3 regions of the Streptomyces sp. WMMB303 genome follow, and region 1 is predicted to be linked to each of the others. Evidence: riboswitches for the same ligand, from Rfam matches in the RefSeq annotation. Region 1 holds a riboswitch; each other region holds the start of a gene.

Region 1 (9,964 bases):
GCTGGACGAGGCGTTGGGCGAGGGCGCGGGCGAGCGCTGGTCCGCGGTGCTGACCCGGGCCCGCACGGCGTGGGAGGCCACCCGGCGGCCGCTGCTGGAGGAGCCGCTGCGTGGGGAACCCTCCTCGCGGGGCCTGCTCGCCGCGGAGGGCGCCTACCCGGCGCCGCGCCCGAAGGGTCTGCCGGGCCTCTTCCGGGCCCTGCGCCGGCGGGGAGCCGGCGGGCCGACGCTGGCCGAGGTCGCCCGGGACGAGTTGCGCGACCCCCGGCTGGCGGCGATGCTGTGCGGCTCCGTCTGGACGCAGGGCCTGGACCCGGCGGCGGCCCCCGCGAGCGCCGCCGCTCTCGCCTACCTCGAGGACACCTTCGGCACCTGGTACGTGCGCGGCGGTCTGCGGGCGCTGGCCGACGCGCTGCACGCGCGCTGCCGGGCCCGCGGGGTGGTCTTCCACTTCGACAGTCCGGTGGCGGGAGTGCGGGAGAAGGACGGACGCGCGGCGGGTGCGGAGCTCGCCGACGGCTCGGCGGTGGACGCGGAGGTGGTGGTCGCGGGCGGCGGACCAGCTGCACCCGGCGGGCAGGGAACCGCCGACCGGGGCATGTCCCGGCTCACCGTGCTGCTGGCGCTGCGGGGTGCACGCCCCGCGGGTACCCCGCACCGCACACTGGTGCACCGCGCCGAGACTCCCGGGCAGCCGCTGACCGTGCTGCGGCCGGACGATCCGGCGCTGCGCCCGGACGACGCGCACGAGACGGCCGTGCTGACGCTGCCGGTGCCCGGTGGCCTTCCGGCGGAGGCGGCGGAGCCGCTCGTCGAGAACCTGCTGGCGGCGTCGGACGCGGCGGGGCTGGAGCTGCGGGAGCGGGTGCTGTGGCGGGAGGTGCGCACCCCCGCCGACATCGAGGCGGAGACCGGCGCCCCGGGCGGCCGGGTGCCGCCGCCGGGGCTGTCCGGCGGCGGTGGCGCCTTCCTGTACCCCGCCAACACGACGGAGCTGCCTGGGCTCTACGCGGCGGGCGGGTGGTCCCATCCGGGAGGCGGACTGCCCGCCGCGGGGATGACGGGCGCCATGGTGGCCGGGCTCGTGCAGGACCCGGAGTGGCGCGGCTCGGTCTGAGCAGGCGGCCCGGGCCCGGTGCGGATCGCTGCCGTGCCGCGGTCGGGGCTCAGTTCGGACCGCCGCCGTAGTAGCCCTGCGGGTACTGCGGGGCCTGCTGCGGATACGGCTGGGGCTGCCGGCCGGCGGCGGGGTCGGCGTCGGCGTACGGGTCGTAGCCGTAGGGCTGCGGCTCCGCCGGGGGCAGTGGTGCACCGCCCTCGCGCTGCTGGGGTACCCAGACCCCGCCCGGCGGCGTCTCGGACACCTCGGGCCGGGGGTACTGCTGCGGATAGCCGTATCCGTCGCCGTACGAACCGCCGTAGCCCGCATAGGGGTCCGGGTACTGCTGGTAGCCGGCCTGGTCCTGGTAGCCGGAGTGATCCGGGTAGCCGGTCTGGTCCGGGTAGCCGGTCTGGTCCGGGTAGCCGGTCTGGTCCGGGTAGCCGGTCTGGTCCGGGTAGCCGCCCGCCGAGGCGTGGTCCTGGTAGCCGGCGTACTGCTGGTATCCGCCGTAGTGCCCGGGCCCGCCGTCCCCGTGAGCCGGAGGCTGGTCGGGGGCCGGGGCGAAGACCGAGGTCTCCTCCTCGTAGCCGCCGTAGCCCCCATAGGGGCCGTAGGGGCCGTAGGGGTCCTGGCCCGGGTAGCCGTAGCCGGTCCCCTGGCCGCCCGGATCGCCGCCCTCGCCATCCCAGGCGGCGGGCTCCTGCCGACCGTACTGGCCGTAGTCGTCGACCGGATCGGGCACCGGCACGGTGCCCGCGGCCGGGGTGTCGGCGGGATCGTGGGTGCGCAGGTCGGAGACCTCCAACGAGGCCGTGTCCGGAGCGGGGGACGCGGCGCCGCGGCGGCGCCGGCTGGAGCCGGGGCCACCGCCGAGTGCCCACCCGGCGGTGAACCCGCTCCGTACCGAGAGAGTGACGAAGGTCTGGCCGACGGCGAAGGCCGCGATACCGAGGCCGATCACGACGACCGACGGCAGCGCCGTCCCCGCCACCACGCCCAGGAAGCCGGTGAAGGCCAGCAACCGCCAGCGCAGCCTGGCCTTGTACTGGAGCAGTACCTCGCCCAGCAGCCACAGCGCAACGATGCCGAACGCGATATAGAGGACCGTCCAGCCCATCTACGCCCCTCTTCCGCTCCCGCCGCCCCGTGGGCGGCCCCGTGGCTCAAGCCTTGCGAAGGCCCAGGGTAGCCCTCTCCCGGAGACCGAGATTCTGGTGGATCTCCAGCGTCGCCGTGGAGTGGTTGAGCGTGATGAAGTGCAGCCCCGGAACACCCTCGGCGAGCAGCCTCGCACACAAGTCCGTGGCGTACTCGATCCCGACCGAGCGTACCGCCGCCGGATCGTCCTGTACGGCGTGCAGCCGCTCGATCATCCCGGCCGGCAGCGTGGCGTTGCTCAACTGCGCGAACCGCTCGATCTGCTGCACGCTCGTGACCGGCATGATCTCCGGAATGATGGGCGTGCTGCAGCCCGCGGCGGCGACCCTGTCCCGCATCCGGAGATAGTCCTCCGCCTGGAAGAACATCTGGGTGATCGCGTAGTCGGCACCGGCATTGCACTTGTTCACGAAATGCCGGATGTCGCTGTCCCAGTCGGTGGAGCGCGGGTGCATCTCGGGGAAGGCCGCGACACCGACGCAGAAGTCGCCGGACTCCTTGATCAGTTCGACGAGTTCGGAGGCGTAGTCGATCCCCTCGGGGTGCTTGACCCACTCCCCCAGCGGATCGCCGGGCGGATCGCCGCGCAGTGCGAGCACGTTGCGGATGCCCGCGTCGGCGTACTGTCCGATGACGTTGCGCAGTTCCGCCCGCGAGTGGCTGACCGCCGTCAGGTGTGCGACGGGGGTCAGTGTGGTCTCGTTGGCGATGCGCTCGGTGTTGCGGACCGTGCCCTCACGTGAGGAACCGCCCGCGCCGTAGGTGACGGACACGAAGGTCGGGGACGCCGCCTCGATGCGTCGCAGCGCGTCCCACAGCGTCCGCTCGCCTTTCGCGGTCTTCGGCGCGAAGAACTCGAAGGAGAAGGACTGCTCTCCGCTCGCGAGCAGATCACGCACAGTCGGCGGACGGTCTGTCCTGGGAGCTGAGATACCGATGGCCATGTCTGCAGGCTAGCGGCCTGGCCTGCAGAGCGGCTCGACACCGGGGTGTTACGGGGGGATCTGTCCGTTTCCCGGATGGCCGAGGTCCACCTGTTGGACGGTACCGCCCTCCGTGCTAAGCGGCCGGGGCGGTCACGGCGCCGGTGGAGGGGCATCCGCGGCAGCCGCCTCCCGCAGCCGCGCGGCCAGCGACGCGGCCGCGGCCCCGGGATCATCGGCCTCGGTGAGCGCGCGGACCACCACCACCCTGCGGGCCCCGGCGTCCAGCACCTGGTCGAGATTGCCCGCATCGATGCCGCCGATGGCGAACCACGGCCGAGACGCCGGATCTGCGGCGGTACGGGCGGCAGTGTGACGGACGAGATCCAGCCCCGGTGCGGGACGGCCCGGCTTGGTGGGGGTCGGCCAGCACGGCCCGGTGCAGAAGTAGTCGACGCCCGGCTCGACCAGCGCCGCGTCCGCCTCGGCGGGGCTGTGCGTCGAGCGGCCGATCAGCACCTCGTCGCCGAGCAGGGCACGGGCCGCGGGCACCGGAAGGTCACCCTGGCCGAGATGGAGCACCTCGGAGGCGGCGGCGTGGGCCACGTCCGCACGGTCGTTCACGGCCAGCAGGGTCCCGTGTCGGCGGCAGGCCTCGGCGAGCACCTCCAGCTGCGCCAGCTCCTCGGCCGCCTCCAGCCGCTTGTCCCGGAGCTGGACGATGTCCACACCGCCTGCCAGGACGGCGTCCAGGAACGCGGGCAGGTCGCCCTGCGCCGTGCGTGCGTCGGTGCACAGGTAGAGGCGCGCCTCCGCGAGCCGCTCGCGGGCGGGAGCGGACCCCGGGGGCGCCGCGGGCGGGGTGGCGGTACTGCGGGACGAGCGGGACGTGCGGGACATGGCGGTGTTCGGATCCCCCCGGGAGGGGGTGCGTGGACCCTCGGGTGATCCACGCACCCGGTGCTGTCGGTGTGCTGGTGCGCCGCCGCGGGCGGCGGGATCAGACGGCGAGTGCCTGCGCCCGGCGCTTGACCTCGGTGCCCCGGTTCTCCCGCAGCGCCGTCACCGGCGAGCCGGGCAGCGACTCATCCTCGGTGAACAGCCATTCGAGCATCTCTTCGTCGCTGAAGCCGTCGTCCCGCAGGAGGGTGATGGTGCCCGCGAGGCCCTTCACGATCCGGCCCTCGCCGACGAAGGCAGCCGGAACCTGCAGCACCCGGTTCCCGGACTCCGCCTCCCGCCGCACCGCGAGCAGTTGGCCTTCCTTCACGAGCTGCCGCACCCGGGTCACCTCGACGCCGAGCATCTCGGCGACGTCGGGAAGGGCGAGCCAGGCGGGGACGAGCGCGTCGGTCTTTGCGTCAATCTCGGTCACGGGTTCCAGACTGCCATCCGAAACCGGTGGTCACTACCGCGCGGCCTTCTTCAGGGCCACGGCCGCGTCGCCCAGCAGGGCCCGGTCCACGGCTGTGCCCTGCTGAATCAGCTTCCGGCCCTGCGCGAGATCGCGCGGACGGCCGACGGCCAGCAGCGCGGTCGGCCGCTCGTCACGCAGCCAGCACACGCTCCAGGCGGGGTCCCGGGGCGAGCCGCGCCACACCAGTTCGTCGCCGGGGGCGTGGTGGCCGACGTACTGCACGAAGCGGCCGAACTGCTCGGACCAGAAGTAGGGCACCGGATCGTAGGCGACGCTCTCCGGCTCGCCGTCGGCGTGTCCCTCGGCGAGCAGGTTCGCCGCGACCGTACGGGGTCCCTGGAGCGCGTTGTCCCAGTGGTGGATCAGCAGCCGCTCGCCGTAGCGGGCCGAGGGGAACGAGGCGCAGTCCCCCACCGCGTAGCAGCCGGGGGCCGAGCTGCGCAGCCGCGCGTCGGCCAGCACGGAGCCGTCGGGCCCGAGCGCCAACCCGGAGCCGGCCAGCCATCCGGTGGTGGGCCGGGCTCCGATCCCGACCAGGACCGCGTCCGCCGGCAGCCGCGTCCCGTCGGCGAGCAGTACCCCGCCGCGCTCGACCGCCGCGACGGCGGCGCCGGTGCGCAGTGTCGCCCCGGCCTCCGCGTACCAGTCCCGCATCGGCGCGGAGACCTCGGCCGGGAGCGCGCCCGGCAGCGGTGCGGCGGCGGTCTCCACCACGGTGACCGCACAGCCCCACTCGCGGGCGACCGTCGCGAACTCCGCCCCGATCCAGCCGGCGCCGACGACCACGACCCTGCCACGGGAGGCCAGCACCGGACGCAGCCGCCGTGCGTCGTCCAGGGTGCGCAGCACATGGACGCCGGGCACTCCCTCGCTGCCGGGCAGAGTGCGGGGCTCGGCGCCGGTGGCCAGGACCAGCCGGTCGTAGTGGACCGGCCCCGCGTCGGTGACCAGCAGCCGCTCGTCGGGGAGCAGCCCGGTGGCGGTCCGGCCCAGCTCCAGCTCGATCCCCAGCCCCGCGAAGTCGATGTCGAAGAGCGGCACCTCCGCTTCCTCGCCCCTGCCCAGCAGCACGGCCTTGGACAGCGGAGGCCGGTCGTAGGGCGGGTGCGGTTCGGCTCCGAGGAGCCGTACGGAGCCGGGCCAGCCCTGCTCGCGAAGCTGCACGGCGGTCTGCACGCCCGCCATACCGGTGCCCACGATCACGACCCGCTGCTGTTTCTGACTGTCGCTCACATCGCTCACTGTATGCCGGTCGGCCCTCGGAGCCATCGGCCACCGGACGGAGACGGTGTCCGGACGCGGTCGTAGGGCCGCCGCCTGCGGCGCGGGGGGCGGTCCGGGCGGGCCTTACCCGTGCCGCGCGCACCGCAGTAGGGTGGGCCGCGGCAGTCACGACATACGCGGGAGCCCGGACGCACCGGGCTGAGAGGGAGGCTGCGGCGGCCTCCGACCGTCCGAACCTGATCCGGGTCATTCCGGCGAAGGGAGCAGCAGCAGCGCCATGCGCGGCACAGGAACCGGTACCCACGCGGCGAGCCCCGACGTGCTCGTCCTCGGCGGCGGCCTGATCGGCCTGGTGACGGCCTGGCGGGCCGCGCAGCGCGGCCTGAGGGTCACCGTGGCCGACCCCGAACCAGGCGGCGGCGCCGCACAGGTGGCGGCCGGCATGCTGGCGGCCGTCACCGAACTGCACTACGGCGAGGAGACCCTGCTGGATCTCAACCTCGCCTCGGCGGCCCGCTATCCGGAGTTCGTCGCCGAACTGGAGGACGCCTCCGGCCTGGACATCGGCTACCGGGCCTGCGGTACCCTCGCGGTCGCGCTCGACGCCGACGACCGCGCCCACCTGCGCGAGCTGCACGCGCTGCAGCGGCGGTGCGGGCTGGAGTCGCAGTGGCTGACCGGCCGCGAGTGCCGTCGCCTGGAGCCGATGCTGGCGCCCTCGGTGCGCGGCGGAGCCCGGGTGGACGGCGACCACCAGATCGACCCCCGGCGCCTGGCCGCGGCGCTGCTGCACGCCTGCGAGCGCACGGGAGTCGCCTTCCGGCGCTCCCGCGCGATACGGCTCCTGCACCGACGGGACCGCGCCGCGGGGGCTGCGCTGGCGAACGGCACCGAACTGCGCGCGGAGCAGACGGTGCTCGCGCTGGGCGCCCGCAGCGGCACCCTGGAGGGCCTCCCCCCGTCGGTGGCGCCGCCGGTGCGCCCGGTCAAGGGGCAGGTGCTGCGGCTGCGGATGCCCGGCGGCGCGGCCGGCCCCTTTCTCTCCCGTACGGTCCGCGCGGTGGTCCGCGGCGGTGCCCTCTACCTGGTGCCGCGCACGGACGGCGAACTGGTGGTCGGCGCCACCAGTGAGGAACTGGGCTGGGACACCACGGTGACCGCGGGCGGTGTCTACGAGCTGCTGCGGGACGCGCACGAACTGGTGCCCGGCGTCACCGAGCTGCCGCTGGCCGAGACCCGCGCCGGACTGCGCCCCGGCTCCCCCGACAACGCGCCGCTGCTGGGGCCCACCGCGCTGCCCGGCCTCCACCTGGCCACCGGCCACTTCCGGCACGGCGTCCTGCTCACTCCCGTCACCGGCGACGTACTCGCCGAGCTGCTGGCCACCGGTGAGCTGCCCGCACCGGCCCGGCCCTTCGCACCGCGGCGCTTCGCCCCCGCAGACTCCCGCGAGACCCAGGAGCAGCCCGTATGACCTCCACCCCGACGACGACCGTCTCGGTCAACGGCGAGCCCCGCCGGGTGGCCGCGGGGCTCACCCTCGACCGGCTCGTGGCCGATGTCACCGCCGCGTCGAGCGGGGTGGCCGCGGCGCTCAACGAGGACGTGGTCCCCCGGGGCCGCTGGGCGGACACCCCGCTCGGCGAGGGTGACCGCGTCGAGATCCTCACCGCAGTCCAAGGAGGCTGATCCCGTCATGGCCGACGATCCGCTGACCATCGGCGACACCGCCTTCACCGCCCGGCTGATCATGGGCACCGGGGGCGCGCCCAGCCTGGACGTCCTGGAACGGGCGCTGCTGGCCTCCGGCACCGAGCTGACCACGGTCGCGATGCGGCGGCTGGACCCCTCGGTGAGCGGCTCCGTGCTGTCGGTGCTGGGCAGGCACGGCATCCGCGTACTGCCGAACACCGCTGGGTGCTACACGGCGGGTGAGGCGGTGCTCACCGCACGGCTCGCACGGGAGGCGCTGGGCACCGACTGGGTGAAGCTGGAGGTCATCGCCGACGAGCGCACCCTGCTGCCGGACCCGGTCGAGCTGCTGGACGCCGCCGAGACGCTGGTGGACGACGGCTTCACGGTGCTGCCGTACACCAACGACGACCCGGTGCTGGCGCGGAAGCTGGAGGAGGCGGGCTGCGCGGCGATCATGCCGCTCGGCTCCCCCATCGGCTCCGGCCTGGGCATCCGCAACCCGCACAACTTCCAGCTCATCACCGAGCGCGCCGGTGTGCCGGTGATCCTGGACGCGGGGGCCGGCACGGCCTCGGACGCGGCGCTGGCCATGGAGCTGGGGTGTGCCGCGGTGATGCTGGCCTCGGCGGTGACCCGGGCCCAGGAGCCGGTGCTGATGGCGGAGGGCATGCGGCACGCGGTGGAGGCGGGGCGACTGGCCTTCCGCGCGGGCCGCATCCCGCGCCGCCACTTCGCCGAGGCGTCCTCGCCCACCGAGGGCCTCGCGGCGCTGGATCCGGAGCGCCCCGCCTTCGCCGGCTGAGGGTCCGCCGCCGTCCGGGGCCCCGCGCCCGCCGTCCCGCCGTCCGGGGCCGGGGTCCGTCCGGGCAGCACTCCGGCGGCGCCGCCCACCCCCGGGTGGGCGCCACGGAGTGTCACCGTTCGGCCCCAGAACAGCGGCAACCCGCAACCGCGCGGCCCCGCCGCCGCACCGCCCTCGTAAACTCGGCGCAATGGACACCACCCTCCAGGACCCGTCGCCTGCCTACGGACGAGGAGACCCGCTGGTCGGACAGGTGCTCGACGGCCGGTACCGCGTCGACGCCCGGGTAGCCATCGGCGGCATGGCGACCGTCTACCGCGCGGTGGACACCCGCCTGGACCGCGTGCTGGCCCTGAAGGTGATGCACACCTCCCTCTCCGCGGACGAGACGTTCGTGACCCGCTTCATCAGGGAGGCCAAGTCCGCGGCCCGGCTGGCGCACGCGAACGTGGTCGGGGTCTTCGACCAGGGCACCGACGGCACCTACGTCTATCTGGCGATGGAGTACGTGGAGGGCTGCACGCTCCGCGACGTGCTGCGGGACCGCGGCGCCCTGCGCCCCCGCGCGGCACTCGACGTCCTGGAGCCGGTCCTGGCGGCACTGGGCGCGGCACACCGGGCCGGTCTCGTGCACCGGGACGTGAAGCCGGAGAACGTGCTGATAGGGGACGACGGGCGGGTGAAGGTCGCCGACTTCGGTCTGGTACGGGCGGTGGACAGCCAGACCTCCGCGACGACGGACTCGATCCTGGGCACGGTCTCCTATCTGGCGCCCGAGCAGATCGAGGACGGCACTGCCACTCCGCGTACGGACCTGTACGCGTGCGGCGTGATGCTCTACGAGATGCTCACCGGCAGCAAACCGCACTCGGGCGGCTCGCCCGCGCAGGTGCTCTACCAGCATCTGAACAAGGACATGCCGGCGCCTTCGGCAGTGGTGCCGGGGATGGCGGCGACCCTGGACGGCCTGGTGGCGCTGGCGACGGCGCGCTCGCCCGAACAGCGCCCCGAGGACGCGGTCGCCCTGCTGGCGCGGGCCCGCACGGTCCGCGCGGAGCTGACCGACGAGCAGCTGGACGCGGTCCCGCCGCAGGCCACGCAGGGCGGCACCGGCCCGGCCGAGGACGCGGCGCGGCTCTCGGGGGTCTCCGGGGTCTCCGAAGACATCGCCGCCGCGGCCGCGCACGCCACGGCCGGAAGCGAGGCCGACACCTCTGTGATCCCCCGCCCCGCGGGAGGTTCCGCCGCCGATCCGGCCCCGGACGCGGACCCGCTCAACCGCACGGCGCTGCTGTCGCCGCCGCCGTCCGACCCGCCGGACGACTCCGCCGCGGGTGCCGGGGCCCGGCGACGGAGGGTGCAGCCGCGCTGGGTGCTGGTGACCCTGGCCGTACTGCTGGTGGCGCTGGTCGGCACGGGCATCTGGTACGTCAACTCCGGGCAGTTCGTGCGGACCCCCGCGGTGCTGGACGAGACCCGCGCCGAGGCCACCAAGACGCTCTCGGAGGCCGGACTGGACGTGAAGGTGAAGGAGGACTTCAGCGAGCGGGTCGAGCGCGGCCATGTCATCGGCACCGACCCGGAGCCGGGTGAGCGCGTCCGCAAGACCGGCACGGTCACACTGACCGTCTCGCGCGGCCCGC
Region 2 (9,964 bases), 3.6 Mb from region 1:
GACACGACTTCGCACTCGACCAGGCGGCACGCACCGCGGAGGCGACCGGTGCCGCGCTCGCCGACCGCATCGTCGACCTCACCGACGGCCGCCGGACCCGCACCCCCGCGCCCGGCAGTCCGGCCGCGGTGTCCGCAGGACCGGAAGGCGCGGCAGCGTGCTCACTCTCCGTCTGACACTCACGGCGACACCTGCGGCGCTGCTGCTCCGCCTGCTGCTGCTGTGCGCCTCCGCCGGCGGCGGCCTGCTGCTGCTCGCCGCCCTCTCCTACGCCCTGGAACACCCCGGCCACCGGGCGGCCGTCCTGGTGCGGCTGCTGTGGTGCCTGGTCCCGCTCGCCGCCACCGCACACCTGGCCGCGGTCCTCGGGCGCACCGAGCCGCGGGCCGAGACCCGGCTCGGCCTGCACGCGGCCGGGCTGGGGCCCGCCCGGCTGCCGCTGCTGGCCGCACGCACCGCGGCGGTACCCGGTCTGATGGGCAGCGCGCTGACGCTGCTGCTGACCGTACGGGGAGGCGTCGAGAGCGCGGGCGGCTCGCTGTCGGTCCTGAACCTGCCCCGCCCGTCGGCCGTGCTGACGTTGCAGGGCCCCCCGCTCCCCGTCCCGGCCGCCGTGACGCTGCTGAGCGCGCTCCCGGCGGTGGCCGCCCTCGCGGCCGCCCGGGGTGCCCGGTCCGGCGCCACAGCACCGGCGCCGCGGGCCTCCTGGCGCCTGGCGGACAGCCGCCGGACGGTGGACTCCCGGCGGCGGGACGGTACGGAGATCCCGCGCCACGCCGCGCTGCGGAGCGCCCTACGGGCGGCCTCCGGCCTGCTGACCGGAACGGCGGGCCTGCTGCTGGAGGCGCATGCGGCGCACAGCACCGGCCGCGGCGCCTGGAAGCCGGCGGAACACCCCGGGGACGTGGCGGGCTCGCAGTTCGCCGCCGGGTGGACGCTCATCGGAGTGGGCCTGGTGGTGGCCGGGCCCGGACTGGTGGCGCTGAGCGGACATCTGCTGGGCGCCGCACGACCGGGCCCGGTGCGGCTGCTGGCCGGGCGCTCACTCGTCCGCGAAGCGTCCTCCCTCGGGCGTCCGCTGGGCGCGCTGAGTGCGATGGCCGCGGCGCTGCTGTCGGTCTTCCGGGCCCACCTGACCGGGGCGTGGGGGCCCGCGCCGAGTCCACTGGTGGGACTCGCCGCAGCTCTGACCGGATGCTGCGCGGCCGCCGCCGCGCTGGCGGCACTCGCCCGGGTCCGGCGCGCCCGTACCCCCGTGCGGGACCTGCTGGACCGCCTGGGGGCGCCGCGGCAACTGGGCCGGGGCGTGGCGCTGCTGCGGGCCGCTGCCACCGCGGCAGTGTGCACGTCGCTCGCGGCGGCTGCCGGTCTGTTCACGGCGCTGCCTTCGGGCTGACTCCTGCGGCTACCGGGCCCGGTCCGAGCCGGACGAAGGGCCCTGGCCGACTCCGGCCTTCCGAGGTGCGGGAGCATGGGGTGCCTCCGGTGCACCCAGCACGACCACCTCCCGCGGGTCGAAGGCGACCCCCACCTCGGCTCCCTCCTGCGGTGCGTCCCGCAAGGTGCAGGCCGCCTGCAGGGGCGGTCCCGCGTCCGGGCGCAGCAGCACAGTGACCGTGGAGGCGTCCCCGCCGCGGAACGTGCGTGCCTCCACCGTGCAGCGCAGCCCCTCCCGAGCCTCCCGCAGCTGCACGCCGCCGGGGCGCACGAGCAGGTGGCCGCCGCCCTGCGGGGTGCTGTCCGGCACGGGCAGCTTCCCCCAGGCCGTGTCCGCGGTCGTGCCCTCGACGGTGGCCGGGGTGATGTTGTCGAACCCCAGGAAGCGGGCGACGAACTCGGAGGCGGGGCGCTGCCAGACCTCCAGCGGGGTGCCCGCCTGGGCGATGCGTCCGCGCTCCATCACCACGACCCGGTCGGCGAGCGCGAACGCCTCCCCATGGTCGTGGGTGACGGCGAGCACCGTCGTACCCAGCCTCCGGAACAGGCCGCGCAGTTCGACGACGAGGCGCTCGCGCAGTCCGCGGTCGAGCTGGCCCAGCGGCTCGTCCAGCATCAGCAGTCTCGGCTCCGGGGCCAGCGCGCGGGCCAGCGCGACACGCTGCTGCTCGCCGCCGGACAGCGCGGTCACCGCCCGCCGCCCCGCGCCCGGCAGCCCCACCAGGTCCAGCAGCTCGGCGACCCGGCGGTCGGTCTCGGCGCGGCCCATGCGGTGCATTCGCGGCCCGAAGCCGACGTTCCCGGCGACGTCGCGCTGCGGGAAGAGCTGGTGGTCCTGGAACATCAGGCCGACGCCCCGGCGGTGCGGCGGCACACCGGTCTGGTCCTGCCCCGACAGCAGCACCCGGCCGCTGCGGACCTCCTGCAGCCCTGCGACGACGCGCAGGAGGGTGGATTTGCCGCTTCCGCTGGGCCCCAGGACGCAGACCGTCTCGTGCGCGGCCACCTCCAGGTCGACCGCGTCCAGCGCGGTCCGCTCGCCGAAGCTCACGGTCACTTCGTCCAGCCGCAGCATCTACAACTCCCTCCGGCCGTCGGTTCGCACCCGCTCCAGCGCGAGCAGTACCCCCGCACAGACGAGCATGAGAAGAGTGCTCAGGGCCATGGCCTGCCCGTAGTGCGCTTCCCCGGCCCGTCCCAGCATCCGGGCCACCGCGACCGGCAGGGTGGGTGCGTCGGGCCGGGCGATGAACACGGTCGCGCCGAACTCGCCCAGCGAGACGGTGAAGGCGAACCCGGCGGCCACCAGCAGCGCGCGGCGCACCAGCGGGAAGTCGACTTCCCGCCAGGCCCGCAGCGGGGAGGCGCCCAGCACGGCCGCGGTCTCCCGCAGCCTCACGTCCACGGCACGCAGCACCGGCAGCATGGTGCGGATGACGAACGGGACGCCGACCAGCGCCTGGGCCAGCGGCACCAGGATCCAGCTCGACCGCAGATCCAGCGGTGGCTCGTCCAGCGCGACGAGGAAGCCGAAGCCGACGGTAACGGCCGAGGTGCCCAGCGGGAGCATCAGCAGCGCGTCGAATCCCCGGACCAGCCGCCCGGCCCGACGGGTGAGGGCGGCCGCGGCCAGCCCGCCCACCACCAGGGCGATGGCCGTCGCCACGGCGGCGTAGGCCAGTGAGTTGCCGATGGCCTCGATGGGCGCGACGACGAAGGTCGCACTGTCGGAGCGGGCACCCAGCGCGCGGAAGAAGGCGAGACCGTATCCGTCCGGTCCCTCCAGTGCCCGCAGGACCAGCACGAGGAGCGGGACGACCGTCAGCACGAGCATCACGCCCAGCACGGTGCCCACCGTCGTCCACTGGCCGGGCCCTGCCGGGCGGCGGGCGGCGTGGTCCGCGGGTACCAGGCTGAGTGCGCTCTCCCGCTTGCGCAGTGCCCAGGCGTGCACGACGAGCAGTGCGGCGACGGCGGCGAGTTGGGTGAGCGTCAGCACGGCGGCGGTCGGCAGGTCCAGCAGGGTGGCCGTCTGCCGGTAGATCTCGACCTCCAGCGTGGCGTACCTCGGCCCGCCCAGGACCTGGATGACGCCGAAGCTGGTGAAGGTGAACAGGAAGACGATCAGCGCGGCGGCCGCCACGGACGGCGCCAGCGCGGGCAGAGTGACCCGCCGCCAGGCGGCGAACCGGCCGGCGCCCAGGACGCGTGCGGCTTCCTCCTGGCGCGGATCGAGCTGGGACCACAGGCTGCCGACGGTGCGCACGACAACCGCGTAGTTGAAGAAGACGTGCGCCAGCAGGATCGCCCACACGCTGGTGTCCAGTCGTACCCCGAACCAGACGTCCAGCGCTCCCTCACGCCCGGCCAGCGCGAGGAAGGCCGAGCCGACGACGACTGTCGGCAGCACGAACGGCACCGTCACCACGGCGCGCAGCAGCCGCTTGCCCGGAAAGTCGAACCTGGCGAACACGTAGGCGCCGGGAAGGGCCAACGCGAGAGTGAGCGCGGTGGAGGCCGCGGCCTGCCACAGCGTGAACCAGAGCACCTGGAGGATGTCGGGATCGCCGAGCACCCGGGCGGTCCGGCCGAAGTGCCAATCGCCGCCCTCGTGCAGCCCCCGGAAGACGATCGCGGCCACCGGGTAGCCGAAGAAGAGCGCGAAGAACGCCGCCGGGACGGCCATCAGCGCGAGCCGCACGCCGGTGCCACCGCCGCCGCGGCGGTCCGCGGCGGCGGACGGTCGCGCGGGCGCGGCGGGGCCGTCCGGGACGCCGGGCGGCACCGGCCCTTCCGGAGAGTCCGGCAGGTCCCGGGCCGCGGCGTCGCGGGCGACTACTTCACGGCGAGCGACGTCCACGTCTTGATCCACTGCTCACGGTGTTCCGCGATCTTCCGCGGGGCGACGGTGGCGGGGTCGTCCACGGTCTCGCCGTACTTGGTGAACAGCTCCGGCAGCCGGGCGTCCTCGCGGACCGGGTTGACGAACATCTTCAGCGGCAGGTCCTCCTGGAACCGCTTGCTGAGCAGGAAGTCCAGCAGCGCCTGCCCGCCCTCGGTGTTCTTCGCGCCGCGGAGCAGCCCGGCGTACTCGGTCTGCCGGAAGCAGGTTCCCTCGGCCACGCCGGTCGGCGCCTGCTCGGGCGGGTTCTTCTCGCCCATGACCTCGGCAGGCGGGCTGGAGGCGTAGGAGACGACCAGCGGTTTGTCGCCCTTGCCCTTGCCCTCGCGGGAGCCGCTGAAGCGGTCGTTGTAGGCCTGCTCCCAGCTTCCTGCGACCTCGGCCCCGTTGGCGCGCAGCTTCTTCCAGTAGTCCTGCCAGCCGTCCTCGCCGAACTCGGCGACGCTCGCCAGCAGGAACGCCAGGCCGGGAGAGGAGGTGGCGGCGTCCTCGGTCACCAGCAGGTCCTTGTAGCGGGGCTTCGCCAAGTCCTGCAGAGTACGCGGCGGGTCGAGCTTCTTGTCGGCGAACCACCGGCGGTCGTAGTTGACGCACACGTCGCCCGTGTCCACCGGGGTGACCCGGTGCTTCTCCGGGTCCGCCTGCAGCCGCTCCGGCACCTTCGCCAGGCCCTCGGCCTCGTAGGGGGCGAAGACGTCCTTGTCCAGCGGGCGGGAGAGGAGCGTGTTGTCGACGCCGAAGAAGACGTCGCCCTGCGGGTTGCCCTTGTTGAGGACCGCCTGGTTCACGGCGGCACCCGCGTCGCCGCCGCGCAGCACCTCGACCTGGTAGCCGCTGCGCTTCTCGAAGTCCTCGAGCACGGACTTCGAGACGGCGAACGAGTCGTGGGTGACGAGGGTGACGGTCTTGGAATCGGCGTTGTCGTCCGCGCCTCCGCAGGCGGTGGCCAGCAGTGCGAGGCTGAGGACAGCGGTGGTTGCGGCGGCAGCCCGCCGCGCGTGCTTCTTCATCAGTGCATCGACTTCCTACCCGGCATGACCCGGGCGAGGTTCGAGGGTCTGCGGCACGTACGGGCGTACGGGCCACACTCTCAGCGCTGTGAGCGCTCCCCTGTCGGCTGTTCGGTTGTACGGGCCGCACCGGGCGGCCCGTTCGAACACTACCAGTCAGGCGTCAGCGTTCGGTCGCCGCGAGCTGGCCGCACGCACCGTCGATCTCCTGACCCCGGGTGTCCCGTACGGTCACGGGCACACCGTGCGACTCCAGCGTCCGCACGAATGCGGCCTCGTCCTCGGGACGGGAAGCGGTCCACTTGGAACCGGGCGTCGGATTGAGCGGGATGAGGTTGACGTGCACCCGCTTGCCCTTGAGCAGCCGGCCCAGCAGATCGGCACGCCACGCCTGGTCGTTGATGTCCTTGATCAACGCGTACTCGATGGAGACCCGGCGTCCGGACCTGGCCGCGTACTCCCATGCGGCGTCGAGCACCTCCCGCACCTTCCACCGGGTGTTGACCGGCACCAGGGTGTCCCGCAGTTCGTCGTCGGGCGCGTGCAGGGAGAGCGCCAGCCGGCATTTGAAGCCCTCGTCGGAGAAGCGCAGCATCGCGGGTACGAGACCGACCGTGGAGACGGTGATGCCGCGCTGGGACAGCCCGAGACCGTCCGGCTCGGGATCGGTCAGCCTCCGGATGGCGCCGACCACCCGCTTGTAGTTGGCCAGCGGCTCGCCCATCCCCATGAAGACGATGTTCGACAGCCGTGCCGGCCCGCCGGGCACCTCGCCGTCCCGCAGGGCGCGCATCTCGTCGACGATCTGGTGGACGATCTCCGCGGTGCTCAGGTTCCGGTCCAGGCCGGCCTGGCCCGTGGCGCAGAACGGACAGTTCATCCCGCAGCCGGCCTGCGAGCTGATGCACATGGTGACCCGGTCCGGGTACCGCATCAGGACGGACTCCACGAGCGTCCCGTCGTGCAGCCGCCACAGCGTTTTGCGCGTGGCGTCGTCGTCGCAGCTGATGTGCCGCACCACGCTCATCAGGTCGGGCAGCAGCCCGGACGCCAGCTTCTCGCGGGCGGCGGCAGGGATGTCGGTCCACTGTTGCGGGTCGTGCGCCAGCCGCGCGAAGTAGTGCTGCGAGAGCTGCTTGGCGCGGAAGGGCTTCTCGCCGAGCTCCGCGACCGCCGCACGGCGGTCCTCGGGAGCGAGATCGGCAAGGTGGCGGGGCGGCTTCTTGGCGCCGCGCGGGGCGACGAACGTGAGTTCTCCGGGTGCAGGCATAGCCGTACCAGTGTCGCAGATCATTTTGGCGGGCCGCTGGTCAGCGGGGCAGGGCGGCAGTCCCCGGTCAATCGGCCCCGCCGGGCCCCGGGGCCCTGCCGTCGCGCGGTCCTGATCGGTCGAGGCGGGCTCAGCCCGCGCCGACGAAGACGACCAGCAGCAGCCAGACAACCGGCGCGGTCGGCAGCAGCGAGTCGAGCCGGTCCATGATGCCGCCGTGCCCGGGCAGCAGGGTCCCCATGTCCTTGATGCCCAGGTCCCGCTTCATCATCGACTCGCCCAGATCGCCCAGGGTGGCGCTGACCGCTACCGCGAGGCCCAGCAGCAGGCCCTGCCACCAGCGACCGTCGTCGATCAGGAACTGCGTGCACAGGGCGCCCGCCGCCATGGCGAAGGCCACCGCGCCGACCAGCCCCTCCCGGGTCTTGCCGGGGCTGATCCGGGGGGCCAGCTTGTGTCGCCCGAACCGCCAGCCCACCGCGTAGGCGCCGGTGTCGCTGACCACGGTGAGGATCAGGAACGTCAGTACCCGCCAGGGTCCGTCGTCCGCCGCCAGCATCAGGGCGACGAAGGTGGCGAGGAAGGGCACGTAGAAGGCGGCGAAGAGGGCCGCCGTCACATCCCGCAGGTAGTCGGCCGCAGGCTGCGTCATGCGCCAGGCCAGCACCGTCAGAGCTGTGAGCGCCATGGCGATCCAGGCACCCTCCGCGCCCCGCAGATAGCCGGCGATCGTCATGGCCGCGCCGCCGAGCGCCAGCGGCACCAGCGGGACCTGGATCCCCTTGCGCTCCCGCAGCCGCGAGGTCAGTTCCCAGAGCCCGACGACGACCGCCAGCACGATGACGCCGAGAAAGGCCGGCTTGTAGAAGAACAGCGCAGCCAGGATGACGACGCCGAGGCCCAGACCGACCCCTATCGCCGCGGGCAGGTCCCGCCCGGCGCGCTTCCTGCCCCCCTCTGCAGCTGCGGTCGTTTCGGGCTGCCGAGGGGTGTGGGGCGGTTCCGGTCCGTCCTGGCCGTGCCGCGCGCCGGAGGGACCGGCGGGATCTGTGGGGCCGGGGCCGTCGGGGCCGCGCCGGCGGGCACGGCCGTCTTCAGCGTCACCGGGGCTCCCGGGGTCGGGTGCAATGGGCATACGCCGAGTCTGCGACGCGTCGCCGCCCACATCGTGCACGGGGACGCTCACGTCGTGGGCGGACACCGGACCATCGCCCGGGCGGGGCATCGCCGCGGGTGCGGCGGAGCCCTGCTCGGGAGGGCCCCAGTAGCCCGCGTCCGGTTGCGGCGCTCCCCAGGAAGAGTCGTTCACAGATAGCAGCCTTCGACCTCGGACCTTGGGACGGTGGGCTCAGACTTCGAGCAGCTCGGACTCCTTGTGCTTGAGCAGCTCGTCCACCTGTGCGACGTACTTGGAGGTGGTGTCGTCGAGTTCCTTCTCGCCCCTGCGGCCCTCGTCCTCACCGACCTCGCCGTCCTTGATGGCCTTGTCCATGGTCTCCTTGGCCTTGCGCCGAATGCTCCGGATGGAGATCTTGGCGTCCTCGCCCTTGGCCTTGGCGACCTTGATGTACTCCCGGCGGCGTTCCTCGGTCAGCTCGGGGAACGTCACCCGGATGATATGGCCGTCGTTCGACGGGTTGACGCCCAGATCCGAGTCGCGGATGGCCTGTTCGATGTTGCGCAGCGAGCTCTTGTCGAACGGGGTGACCACCGCCATCCGGGGCTCCGGTACGGAGAACGACGCGAGCTGGTTGATCGGCGTCATCGTGCCGTAGTACTCGGCCACGATCTTGTTGAACATCGCCGGGTGCGCACGGCCGGTGCGGATAGCGGCGAAGTCCTCCTTGGCGACGACGACCGCCTTCTCCATCTTTTCCTCGGCTTCGAGGAGGGTCTCTTCGATCACCACGTGCTCCTGGTTCGATGAATGAGCCTGACTGCTTCATCCGGGGCTGTGAGCTGACGGCCGCCCCGCGGGCCGCCCCGGCCCCCGCGATGCCCTGCTGCCTGCACGGTGTCCGACCGGCAGGCTGTTGTCCATCCCCGTACCGGGCCGTTCCGGCGCCACGGTGTTGCCGTCGGCGCCTGCCGACCGGTGGCCGGCAGCCCGGCCGGATCCGCGGATCCGCCGACCGGGCCGCTGCCGGGTCCGGGTTCGGAGCCGGATTGGGGGCCGGTCAGGGCCGGGTGCCCTGGTTGCTGACCAGGGTGCCGATCTTCTCACCCTTGACGGCGCGGCCGATATTGCCCTCGGCCAGCAGCTCGAAGACGAGAATCGGCAACTTGTTGTCCCTGCAGAGCGTGATCGCGGTCATGTCGGCGACCTTGAGATCGCGGGTGATGACCTCGCCGTACTCGAGCGCGTCGAACTTCACCGCCGCGGGGTTGCGCGCCGGGTCGGAGTCGTAGACGCCGTCCACACCGTTCTTGCCCATGAGCATCACCTCGGCGTTGATCTCCAGAGCACGCTGGGCGGCCGTGGTGTCGGTGGAGAAATAGGGCATCCCCATACCCGCACCGAAGATGACGACGCGGCCCTTCTCCAGGTGGCGGATCGCACGGAGCGGGATGTACGGCTCGGCGACCTGCCCCATCGTGATGGCGGTCTGCACTCGCGAGTCGATGCCCTCCTTCTCCAGGAAGTCCTGGAGTGCCAGGCAGTTCATCACGGTGCCGAGCATGCCCATGTAGTCCGAGCGCGCGCGGTCCATACCGCGCTGCTGGAGCTCGGCCCCCCGGAAGAAGTTGCCGCCGCCGATGACGACAGCCATCTCGGCCCCGTCCTGGACGACCGAGGCGATCTCCCGGGCCATCTTGTGCACGACGTCGGGGTCGACACCGAGTCCGCCGCCACCGGCGAACGCCTCGCCGGAGAGCTTCAGCAGGAAGCGCCGTCGGCCGTCGCTGTCGTTGTCGGTGTCATTGCTGCTCATGGAGATCTCCTCGTGCACATACGAAAGAGGCCATTGCCGTCGGATCCTCGCGGTTCCCTCTGCGGCAATGGCCTCCTCGTCACAACTGCCCTGTGCCCGACCTTATCGGGCCCGGGCCGGTTCCGGGCGCGCTACCCGGTGTGCTCCACCTCCGAGCGAGCGGAACCGGCCTGCGCGGGATGCGTCGGGAACGGGGTCCTCAGGCACCGACGCGGAAGCGGGCGAAGCGCTTCAGCGACACACCGGCCTCGTCCAGGACCTTCTGCACGGACTTCTTGTTGTCCTTGGCGAAGGGCTGGTCCAGGAGGGTGTTCTCCTTGAAGAAGCCGTTGACCCGGCCCTCGATGATCTTCGGCAGGGCGGCCTCGGGCTTGCCCTCCTCGCGGGCCGTCTCCTCGGCGATGCGGCGCTC
Region 3 (9,964 bases), 1.8 Mb from region 1:
CGCGCCCACCCTCGCCTCGGCCATGAACATCGGCGCCTTCAACCTCGGCAACGCGCTCGCCACCTGGCTCGGCGGGCTGGTCCTCGGGGCCGGCTTCGGCCCGACGTCGCCGAACATGGCGGGCGCCGGGCTGGCCCTGGGCGCCCTCGCGCTGGCGGTGACCTCCGCGGTCCTGGAGCGCCGCGGCGCCACTCCGGCGCCCCGGACCGGGCTGACGGTGCGGACGGCCGGGGCGGCCGCACCGGACGGCGCCGCGGAGCCGGGGCCCGCGTACGCCGGGGCCGGGCCGTCCGCGGCCGCCGTCCGGGCAGCCCCCGGCGGGCCGTCAGCCGACAGCCTGCCGTCCGGGGGCCGGGGCCGCTGACCGGCTGCGACGGCCGGGCGCCGACGGCCGGTTCCACGCATCCGCCGCGGGTGACCGGTCCTGCCGTCCGGAGCCCGGTGACCCGGCCCGCGGGCCCGGGCCCGCGGGCCGGCGGCGGGCCGGGGCGCCGCGGCGGCCCCGCTTGGTCGGGCCCCAGGGCTTCAGCACCGAGATGACGGTCATGAACGTGTAGGCGCTCAGCGAGACGAGCGGCGGGATCACCAACTCGTACGGCAGGATCGGGCGCCCCGCGGCCACGTCGGCGACGGTGCTGTCGATCCGCACCCGGAAGAGGAGCACGCTCGCCAGGGTGGCGGCCAGCGTGAGCCAGAACTTGATCCACACCCACCAGTACCGTGCCAGCCCCCAGCGGGTGCCCACCGACAGCAGCACACCGCTGGCCAGGGTGACCAGCGCGAGCGGGGCCAGCAGCCAGTCGGCGAAGACCTTCATCGAGCGGTAGGAGGCCTCGGCCGCGGGGCCGGACCCGGTGAGGGCCGCGGTGAGGCCGAGTGCGAGCAGGCACAGCGTCATGCCGAGCCAGCCGGCCGAGGAGCAGACGTGGAGCGCGAGAGTGCCTCTGCGGGCACGTCGGGACAGTTGCCGCATACCGGCGACTGTGCCGCCGTCCGGCGTCCGGGGCGTCCGACAGCGGGAGTATCGGGGGCTACTCGGCTCCGAGTACGCGGCGCAGCGCGGCGTACCCGTTGCCCGGCTGCGGGGTCGGTGGCAGGCCCGCGCCCGTACGATCGCCGGTATGCGTCCGGCTCAGCATCCGAATCCGCGACCGACGCCGGGAGAACGCCGCCCCCGGCTCCACCTCTTCGACCTCGACGGCACCCTGCTGTACGGTTCGGCGGCCTCGGTGGAGATATCCCGGCAGCTCGGGGTCGACGCCGAGATCCGGGATCTCGAACGGGCCTTTGCGGAACAGAAACTGACACCGCCGCAGTTCGCCCTCCGGGCGTGTGCGCTGTGGTCGGCGCTCAACGACGAGATCGTGTCCGCGGCCTTCGCGGCCGCGCCGTGGCTGACGGGCATCCCGGAGGTGTGGGCGAGGCTCAGGGCGGAGGGCGAGCGCTGCGCCGTGATTTCTCTCTCGCCGGATTTCTTTGTGCGGCGACTACAGGATTGGGGGGCCGAGGTTACCCACGGTTCGCGATGGCCGGAGGTTCCGCGCGCAATTCCGAACGGAAGTACGAAGTATCCGGCGCGTCCCCTCGATCCCGCCGGGATTCTTTCGCCCTCGTCGAAGGTGAAGATCGCGGAGGAGCTCTGCGCCCAATTCGGGCTGCGGCCGGCGGACTGCGTGGCGTACGGGGACTCCCTCTCCGACACGGAGCTGTTCGCCGCCGTACCCGTCTCCGTCGCGGTGAACGCCGACCACCACGTCCGCTCACTCGCCTCGCACCACTACACCGGAAGTGATCTCCGGGAGGCCCACGCACTCGTCCCCGCGGCACGGTAATTCCTTCGCGGGTTCCGAATGACGGAATTCGCGGGAACCGCGAACGGGGGTTGTGGCGTGAAGGCTTCACGGTATGGTCGGTCCCTCCCGCATCGTGCGGTAAGGAGTGCAAAGTGTTCTGGGCACGGTGTTCACAGGGGGCGGTTCACCGAAACTTTCGGAACACGGATGTGCACAGAACGTCCGGAAGAGGTACGAGGCGAGGCGAGCATGACCACCATGTCGGGCAGCGACGGTGCGTCCGCCGGTGGCAGCGGCGGACGGGGTTGGTTCACCCCGGCGTCCGATGCCGCACCCGCGGAGCGCCCCGCGCCAGGCGCACCTGACGCGGCACAGTCCCTGCGGACCGCGGGGGCGACCGCACCGGAACCGGAACACGAACCGGAACCTGAACACGCGCACGAGCCGGAGGCGGCTCCCGAACCGATGGCGGCGGCGCCGGCTGCCGCAGCGGGGCGGACAGCTCCCGCCGCGCCCGCGAACCCCGCAGGCGACCAGCTCGGCGACTCCGAACTGATCGGAGCCTCCATGGCGGAGCTGGAACGTTCCGCCGACTCGGCGACCGCCTATTTCTACGCGCTGCTGTTCGTCCAGTACCCGCACTTGCGCGAGATGTTCCCGGCCGCCATGGACGGCCAGCGCGACCGGCTCTTCCGCGCGCTGCTGACCGCCGTACGCCTCTTCGACGACGGCAAGCTGCTCGGCGACTACCTCGCCGGGCTGGGTCGCGGCCACCGCAAATACGGCACCCTGCCCGCGCACTACCCGGCCGTCGGTGAGTGCCTGATGGCCGCGATCGCCCGCTACGCACCCGACACCTGGAGCCCCCGCACCGAGGCGGCCTGGGTGCGCGCCTACACCGCGATCTCCCAGACGATGATCGACGCGGCGGCCGAGGACGAGCGCCGGGCGCCCGCCTGGTGGGACGCGGAGATCGTCTCGCACGAACTGCGCACCTCGGAGATCGCCGTGATCACGGTGCGTCCCGACCAGCCGTACCCGTTCCGCGCCGGGCAGTACACCAGCCTGGAGACGCCCTGGTGGCCCCGGGTGTGGCGGCACTACTCGTTCGCGTCCGCGCCTCGCCCCGACGGCCTGCTGACCTTCCACGTGAAATCCGTGCCCGCCGGGTGGGTCTCCACGGCGCTGGTGCAGCGCGCCCGCCCCGGCGACGTGCTGCGGCTCGGCCCGCCCGCGGGCTCTATGCTCGTCGACCACGAGGCCGACAGCGGACTGCTCTGCCTGGGCGGCGGGACCGGTATCGCCCCCATCAAGGCACTGGTCGAGGACGTGGTCAGCCGGGGGCGGGCGCGCCCGGTCGAGGTCTTCTACGGGGCCCGCACCGACCAGGACCTCTACGACCTGGAGACGATGCTGCGCCTCCAGGACCGCCACCGGTGGCTGTCGGTGCGCCCCGTCGTCGCGGCGGGAGCGGCCTCGGCCGCTGAGGCGCTCGCGGGCGAGCTTCCGGACGCGGTACGCAGATACGGCCCCTGGCCCGCGTACGACGGCTACCTCTCCGGACCGCCCGGAATGATCAGGACCGGGGTCGAGACACTGCGCGGGCTCGGGATTCCGACGCACCGAATACGGCACGATTCCCTCGACGAACTGGCCGCGCAGAGGGCATAGGTGGTGGGGTGTTCGGATCGCGGCTGCTGCCGGGAGCCGGTCACCCGGGACGGGTACTCCGAGGCCGGCCGCGGGGCAGCCGTCCGGTCGGCCGGTCGAGGAAAGGGACGAGTGGCGGCGTTGAGTGACGCGAACGGATACGGCGACGGTTCCGCGGGGCACGCGGAGGGCATGGGCGCGGGGACCGACCAGCACCCCGACCCGCCGCGGCGGCTGCCCGGCAGCGACGGGGAGCACGCGCTGCAGCAGCGGATCGGTTCGCAGGAGCGCGCCGAACGGTTCTACCAGGACCAGGTGCTCGACCATCTCAACGAGCGGATGCGGGAGTTCACCCAGCAGCAGGAGATGTTCTTCCTCGCCACGTCCGACCGCAACGGCGAGTGCGACAACAGCTTCCGCGCCGGGCCGCCCGGGTTCCTGCGCGTACTGGACGAGCGGACGCTGGTCTTTCCGGAGTACCGCGGCAACGGCGTCCACGCCAGCCTCGGCAACATCGGGGAGAACCCGCATGTGGGCCTGCTTCTCGTCGACTTCCTCCGCGCCCGGATCGGCCTGCACATCAACGGCCGCGCCCAGGTGCTGGACGACGCGGAACTGCGCCCCTCGGTACCGGACCTGCCGCAGGACCCGATACCCGGTCGGCGGGCCGTGCTGTGGGTGCGGGTCGAGGTGGAGGAGGCGTACATACACTGCGCCAAGCACATCCCCCATCTGATGAAGGCCCCGCGCCGCGCGGCGCGCGAGTGGGGCACCGACGACTACAAGCGCAAGGGCGGCGACTTCTTCGGAGCCGCCCGGGACGCCCGGGAGGGCCACCGCGAGGTGACCGCCCCCGCGGCAACGGTGTCGCCGGGGCCGGTGCCCCCGCCGGTGCCCGCGGCGCCGCCGGTTCCCCCGTCGGCACCCGTATCGGCCTCCCCGCCGTCGGCGCCTCCGCCCGCGTCGGGACTCCCGGCCCCCGCCCCGGCCGTACCCGCCGTCCCACCGGTGCCGCCGTCCGGCGACTCCGTCCCGCTGCCCCCGCAGGCACCACCAGCCCCGGCGTCCCTGCCGTCCGGCGCGATACCCGCACCACGCACTCCCCTCTCCCCCGGCGCCCCGCCCGCCCCGGCACCCGTCCCCGCGCAGGCGCGTACCGGAGCCCGCGAACCGGCCGCGCAGCCCGAGGCCGGGCCGGGCCGCGACGGGAAGGCCGAGGACGACCCGCCGCCCGGTGCCGGACCCACTGCCGCACCGGAGGACGCGACCGCGCGGGCGGCCGCCCTCCCGCAGCTGCCCCGGCGGCGTCAGCACGCCGCCGGGACGACGCCGGCCGCGTCCTCCGCGGTCTCGGCCGCCATCTCGGCCCGCGCGGAGAGCGCCGGGTCCGCCGAGCACGCCCGGGACGTCTCCGCCTGGCGGCTGGAGGCCGAGCGGGCGCTGGCGGAGGCGCAGCGGCGCGGCCGCCAGGAAGCCGAGCCGAGCGAGCCGCGGAAACCCGCGCCCTTCCAGGGCTGGTTCGGCTAGCGTGCGGAGTCGGGTGGCGGCCCCGGCGGGTCGGCCGGCCCCGGCGACGGACGGCGGAGGTCGGGCGCGAGCAGGGCCTGCACCCCCTCGATGTTCGCGGCGAGATAGGCCCGCAGCCTCGGCGGGACCACCTCCACCGAGTTCAGGCCCTGTGGAGTGAAGGGGAGCCGTACGATCTCGTACTCTCCTTGCGGCTCCTCCACTTCGGGTCCGTGCCGTAGGCGAGGGTCGAGCGAGACGAGTCGGCACACGAAGAAGTGCTGTACCTTCACTCCCCCCGGTGTCTCCGCGGGGTCACTCACCGTGTCCACGAAGGCGGGCACCACATCGGTGATCGCCCCGCCCAGTTCCTCGGCCACCTCACGGTGCAGGGCGTCCTCCACGGTGCGGTCCACGCCGGGCTCGACGCCGCCTCCCGGGGTGATCCAGTACGGCTCCTGGCCGGGCTTGGTGCGCTTGATGAGGATCAGTTCCACCGTGGGCGCCGGACCCTCCCCGGCGGCGAGGAGGATGGCGCGGGCAGTCCGCTTGACCACAGGGCGTTCGACGAACATGCAGGAGACTTGGCCCACATCGTCGTGCGTCAAACCCTCCGCTTTCATTACTGTGCGTATCAGGTCAGAACATCGCCCAAGAGGTCCATATCCATAAGTGACTGGACACTGACGCTGAGTCAACTATTCTTGTCGTCCGCGCCGCCGCGCGCATCGAACCGGGCGGTTCGTGGCAGGAGGGGGGAGCCACGAACCGCCCTCGCGGCTCCCGCCCCCGCTCTACCGGCGCGCGGGTCTCACGGGGCCATCGGCAGATACACCCGGTTGCCCGCCGCCGCGAACTCCCTCGACTTCTCCAGCATCCCCGCCTCGATCTCCTCGGCGGACGCGCCCTCTTCGCCGCCGAACTGCTCTGTGATGCTTCTGCTGATCTTCATCGAGCAGAACTTCGGGCCGCACATGGAGCAGAAGTGCGCGGTCTTGGCCGGTTCGGCCGGCAGCGTCTCGTCGTGGAACGAGCGGGCCGTGTCCGGGTCGAGCGCCAGATTGAACTGGTCCTCCCAACGGAACTCGAACCGGGCGTCCGAGAGCGCGTCGTCCCAGTCCTGCGCCCCCGGGTGGCCCTTGGCCACGTCCGCGGCATGGGCGGCGATCTTGTAGGTGATCACGCCCGTCTTGACGTCGTCCCTGTCCGGCAGCCCCAGGTGCTCCTTCGGAGTGACGTAGCAGAGCATCGCGGTGCCCCACCAGCCGATCATCGCCGCACCGATGCCGCTGGTGATGTGGTCGTAGGCGGGCGCGATGTCCGTCGTCAGGGGGCCCAGCGTGTAGAACGGGGCCTCCTCGCAGACCTCCTGCTGGCGGTCCACGTTCTCCTTGATCTTGTGCATCGGCACATGGCCGGGACCCTCGATCATGGTCTGCACATCGTGCGCCTTGGCGATCCGGTTCAGTTCGCCCAGGGTGTCCAACTCGGCCATCTGCGCCGCGTCGTTGGCGTCCGCGATCGATCCGGGCCGTAGCCCGTCGCCGAGCGAGAACGTCACGTCGTAGGAGCGCAGGATCTCGCACAGCTCGCCGAAGTGCTCGTACAGGAAGCTCTCCCGGTGATGCGCCAGACACCACGCGGCCATGATCGAGCCGCCGCGGGAGACGATGCCGGTCTTGCGGCGCGCCGTCAGCGGGACGTAGCGCAGCAGCACCCCGGCGTGCACCGTCATGTAGTCGACGCCCTGCTCGCACTGCTCGACGACGGTGTCCTTGTAGACCTCCCAGGACAGTTCCTCGGCCTTGCCGTCCACCTTCTCCAGCGCCTGGTACAGGGGCACCGTGCCGATGGGGACGGGGGAGTTGCGCAGCACCCACTCGCGGGTGGTGTGGATGTTGCGGCCGGTCGAGAGGTCCATGACGGTGTCGGTGCCCCACCGGGTCGCCCACGTCATCTTCTCGACCTCCTCCTCGATGGAGGAGGTGACGGCGGAGTTGCCGATGTTGGCGTTCACCTTCACCAGGAAGTTCTTCCCGATGATCATCGGCTCGGTCTCCGGGTGGTTCACGTTGGCGGGCAGTACGGCCCGCCCGGCGGCGATCTCGTCCCGGACGAATTCGGGGCTGCGGTTCTCGCGGAGGGCGACGTACTCCATCTCCGCGGTGATCTCGCCCCGCTTCGCATAGCCGAGCTGGGTGACGGCCGCGCCGTTCCGGCCGCGCCGCGGCTGGCGCGGACGGCCCGGGAAGACCGCGTCGAGCCCCGCCAGATCGTCGGCGCCGCCGCGGACGACTCCGCCGCGTGGGCTGGTGTGCTTGCGGCCGTCGTCCTCGGGCCGCAGTTCACGGCCCGCGTACTCCTCGGTGTCCCCCCTCTGGACGATCCAGTTCTCGCGCAGCGGCGCCAGGCCGCGGCGCACATCGGTGTCGATCTCGGGGTCGGTGTACGGCCCGGACGTGTCGTAGAGCGTCACGTCCCGGCCGTTGGTGAGGTGCACCCGTCGGACGGGGACCCGGATGTCCGGGCGCGATCCCTGCAGATATCCCTTGTGCGAGCCGAGGGCTTTCTCGGCCCCTTCGGCGCTTCCGGCCTCTTCGGCCGTCTCGGCGCGCGCGTGTGCATCCTGCGTGGTCATGAGACCCACTCCCTACGCCGGCATTACCCGGTAACAGGTTCGGCGGTCGGCGCAGCCGGTTCCGTGGTCCCTTCCACGGAGGTCAGCGCCCTCTCAGCCCCGTGCTCGGAGCTCCCGCGATGTGCAAAGGCGCCTCTACGCTAACGGCACACGGCCCGGACTGAACACCCCGCCCGGCCGTTCTTGCGATGATCGGGCGGTGACCCACACCGACCCCGCCGTCCCCGCGCCCGAACCCGGCCCTGCTCACGGACACCGCCCTGCCCCTGTCCATGCGCCCGCCCAGGGCCAGGGGCCCGACCACAGGCACGGGCACGGGCACAACCACGGGCACAGTCACAGCCACGGGCCCGCCGAACCCGTCTCCCGCCATCTGCGGAAGGTCATCGCGGCGGTGCTGGTGCCGTTCGCGGCGGCCGTGCTGGCCGGTCTGGTGGTGCTGTGGCCAGGGGGTGTTCCGGGGCACCAGCACGACCACTCCGGAGTCGGCTTCGACCGGCCCACCTTCACCGCCAAGGTCGTCGAACTGGCCGAGGTGGACTGCGGCAAGGCCAACGTCCGGCAACCGCCCGGCTCCTCGGGCGGAGGTTCCGCCGAGCGGAGCGGTGGGCAACAGGGCGGCGAGGGCGGAGCCCAAGGGACGTGCCGGAAGGCCGGCATCGAGGTCACCGAGGGCAAGGACACGGGGCACACCTTCACCGAGGTCGTACCGCCCGACGCCACCCGCAGCTACTCCGTCGGGCAGGACGTCGTCGTCGCCTACGCCGCGAAGGCGCCGCGCGATCTCCAGTACAGCGTCGTCGACACCGACCGGGATCTGCCGATGGTGCTGCTGGCCGGCCTCTTCGCGCTCGTGGTGGTGCTCGTGGGGCGGCTGCGCGGAGTGCTGGCGCTGGTGGGGCTGGTCATCAGCTTCGCCGTGCTGACCCTGTTCATCCTGCCCGCGATACTGCAGGGCTCCAATCCGCTGGTGGTCGCGGTGGTCGGCGGGAGCGCCATCATGCTGACCACGCTGTATCTGTGCCACGGCCTGTCCGCCCGCACCTCGGTCGCGGTGCTCGGCACACTGGTGTCGCTCCTGCTGATCGGGCTGCTGGGCTCGTTGTTCATCGGCTGGGCCGGACTGACCGGCAACACCGACGACCAGACCGGCCTGGTGCACGGGCTCTACCCCGGTATCGAGATCCGCGGGCTGCTGCTCGCGGGGGTGCTGATCGGCTCGCTCGGCGTGCTCGACGACGTGACGGTCACCCAGACCTCGGCCGTCTGGGAACTCAAGGACGCCGATCCCGGGGCCGGTCGGCGCCGGATCTACCGGGCCGCCATGCGGATCGGCCGCGATCACATCGCGTCCGTCGTCAACACCCTGGTGCTGGCCTACGCGGGAGCGGCGCTGCCGCTGCTGCTGCTCTTCTCGATCGCGCGCAGCGACGTGACGATGGTCGCCACGAGCGAGGTGGTCGCCGAAGAGATCATCCGCACACTGGTCGGCTCCATCGGCCTCGTCGCGTCGGTGCCGGTCACGACGCTGCTGGCCGCGCTCGTCGTCTCGGCGGACCGCGGGCGGCCCGAGGCGGCGGAAGCGGTCGGCGGCCGTGCCGCCGGGGGCACGCCCCCGGGCGTGCCCGCACCGGCGCCCGGGGAACCGGTCTCCGGCGCCCCCGCGTCCGGCGGCCGCCCCGCGCCGGGCCGCGGCGCCGGGGTCACCGGCGGCCGGGGGAGGCGGCGGAAGCCGAAGTGAGCCGGGGCGGGGGACGGCTCCCGGCCCGCCGGAGCGGCGTACAGCCGTTCGGTCTCCTGGCCCCCCGGCCGCTCCGCCGCGGGGTGCGCCCGGTGCGGGCGGGGGTTCACCAGCCGCTGCCCGAGGAGCCGCCGCCCTTGAAGCGGCGGACGAGGTAGACGACACCGCCGACCAGGGCGACGAAGATCAGCACCTTGAACAGCAGGCCGATCAGGAAACCGACCAGGCTGGCGATCAGGCCGCCGAAGACGACCAGCGCGATCACCGGTATGACGATCCACGTGACCCACCACGGCAGGCCGGCAAGGGTGCCTTTCGCGTCCATGACTGTCTGCTCCGTCTCTGAGAGTTGGCGAGGGCTCTTCGCACCCTCTGCCCCCGATGCTAGAGCGGGCGGTGGGCCGATGGGCCGCTGCGGGCCCCTGTCCTCCCCTGAGTCCGACCCTGAGGTGACCCTGAAGAACCTGTTCGACCCCGCAGAACCTGCTCGACCCCGCAGAGCCCGCTCGGCCCGCTCGCGGGTCCGGTCAGCTCTCGGGAGGCGAGAAGACCACCAGGACCCGCAGGTCCTCCGAGATGTGGTGGAACTTGTGCGTCACCCCGGCCGGTACATAGACCACGCTGCCCCGCGCCACC

What was found. A riboswitch is a leader RNA that binds a small molecule or an ion and turns the genes downstream of it on or off. The one in region 1 is predicted to bind thiamine pyrophosphate.
Region 2: it holds a riboswitch for thiamine pyrophosphate, as region 1 does, so the genes downstream of both, P2424_RS22785 (thiamine ABC transporter substrate-binding protein) here and thiO (glycine oxidase ThiO) in region 1, are expected to answer to the same signal.
Region 3: it holds a riboswitch for thiamine pyrophosphate, as region 1 does, so the genes downstream of both, thiC (phosphomethylpyrimidine synthase ThiC) here and thiO (glycine oxidase ThiO) in region 1, are expected to answer to the same signal.

What each region holds. Positions count from the first base shown of each region.
Region 1 covers NZ_JARKIN010000001.1:1,571,761-1,581,724, forward strand. Annotated here, with positions in the region: gene P2424_RS07120 (NAD(P)/FAD-dependent oxidoreductase) at 1-1,117, shown strand, start outside; gene P2424_RS07125 (hypothetical protein) at 1,167-2,219, opposite strand; gene metF (methylenetetrahydrofolate reductase [NAD(P)H]) at 2,266-3,204, opposite strand; gene thiE (thiamine phosphate synthase) at 3,337-4,083, opposite strand; gene P2424_RS07140 (Rv2175c family DNA-binding protein) at 4,184-4,558, opposite strand; gene P2424_RS07145 (FAD-dependent oxidoreductase) at 4,592-5,785, opposite strand; TPP riboswitch at 5,991-6,104, shown strand; gene thiO (glycine oxidase ThiO) at 6,102-7,298, shown strand; gene thiS (sulfur carrier protein ThiS) at 7,295-7,513, shown strand; gene P2424_RS07160 (thiazole synthase) at 7,521-8,321, shown strand; gene pknB (Stk1 family PASTA domain-containing Ser/Thr kinase) at 8,512-9,964, shown strand, end outside.
Region 2 covers NZ_JARKIN010000001.1:5,195,166-5,205,129, forward strand. Annotated here, with positions in the region: gene P2424_RS22765 (ATP-binding cassette domain-containing protein) at 1-176, shown strand, start outside; gene P2424_RS22770 (hypothetical protein) at 158-1,396, shown strand; gene P2424_RS22775 (ABC transporter ATP-binding protein) at 1,406-2,512, opposite strand; gene P2424_RS22780 (iron ABC transporter permease) at 2,513-4,123, opposite strand; gene P2424_RS22785 (thiamine ABC transporter substrate-binding protein) at 4,273-5,349, opposite strand; TPP riboswitch at 5,345-5,461, opposite strand; gene rlmN (23S rRNA (adenine(2503)-C(2))-methyltransferase RlmN) at 5,513-6,619, opposite strand; gene P2424_RS22795 (phosphatidate cytidylyltransferase) at 6,750-7,928, opposite strand; gene frr (ribosome recycling factor) at 7,968-8,525, opposite strand; gene pyrH (UMP kinase) at 8,797-9,552, opposite strand; gene tsf (translation elongation factor Ts) at 9,752-9,964, opposite strand, start outside.
Region 3 covers NZ_JARKIN010000001.1:3,393,713-3,403,676, reverse strand. Annotated here, with positions in the region: gene P2424_RS15160 (MFS transporter) at 1-364, shown strand, start outside; gene P2424_RS15155 (DUF2269 domain-containing protein) at 326-973, opposite strand; gene P2424_RS15150 (HAD-IB family phosphatase) at 1,122-1,832, shown strand; gene P2424_RS15145 (globin domain-containing protein) at 2,043-3,464, shown strand; partial or broken gene P2424_RS15140 (pyridoxamine 5'-phosphate oxidase family protein) at 3,636-4,268, shown strand; gene P2424_RS15135 (NUDIX hydrolase) at 4,967-5,524, opposite strand; gene thiC (phosphomethylpyrimidine synthase ThiC) at 5,761-7,587, opposite strand; TPP riboswitch at 7,580-7,715, opposite strand; gene P2424_RS15125 (YibE/F family protein) at 7,787-9,328, shown strand; gene P2424_RS15120 (DUF5326 family protein) at 9,435-9,653, opposite strand; gene P2424_RS15115 (cupin domain-containing protein) at 9,856-9,964, opposite strand, start outside.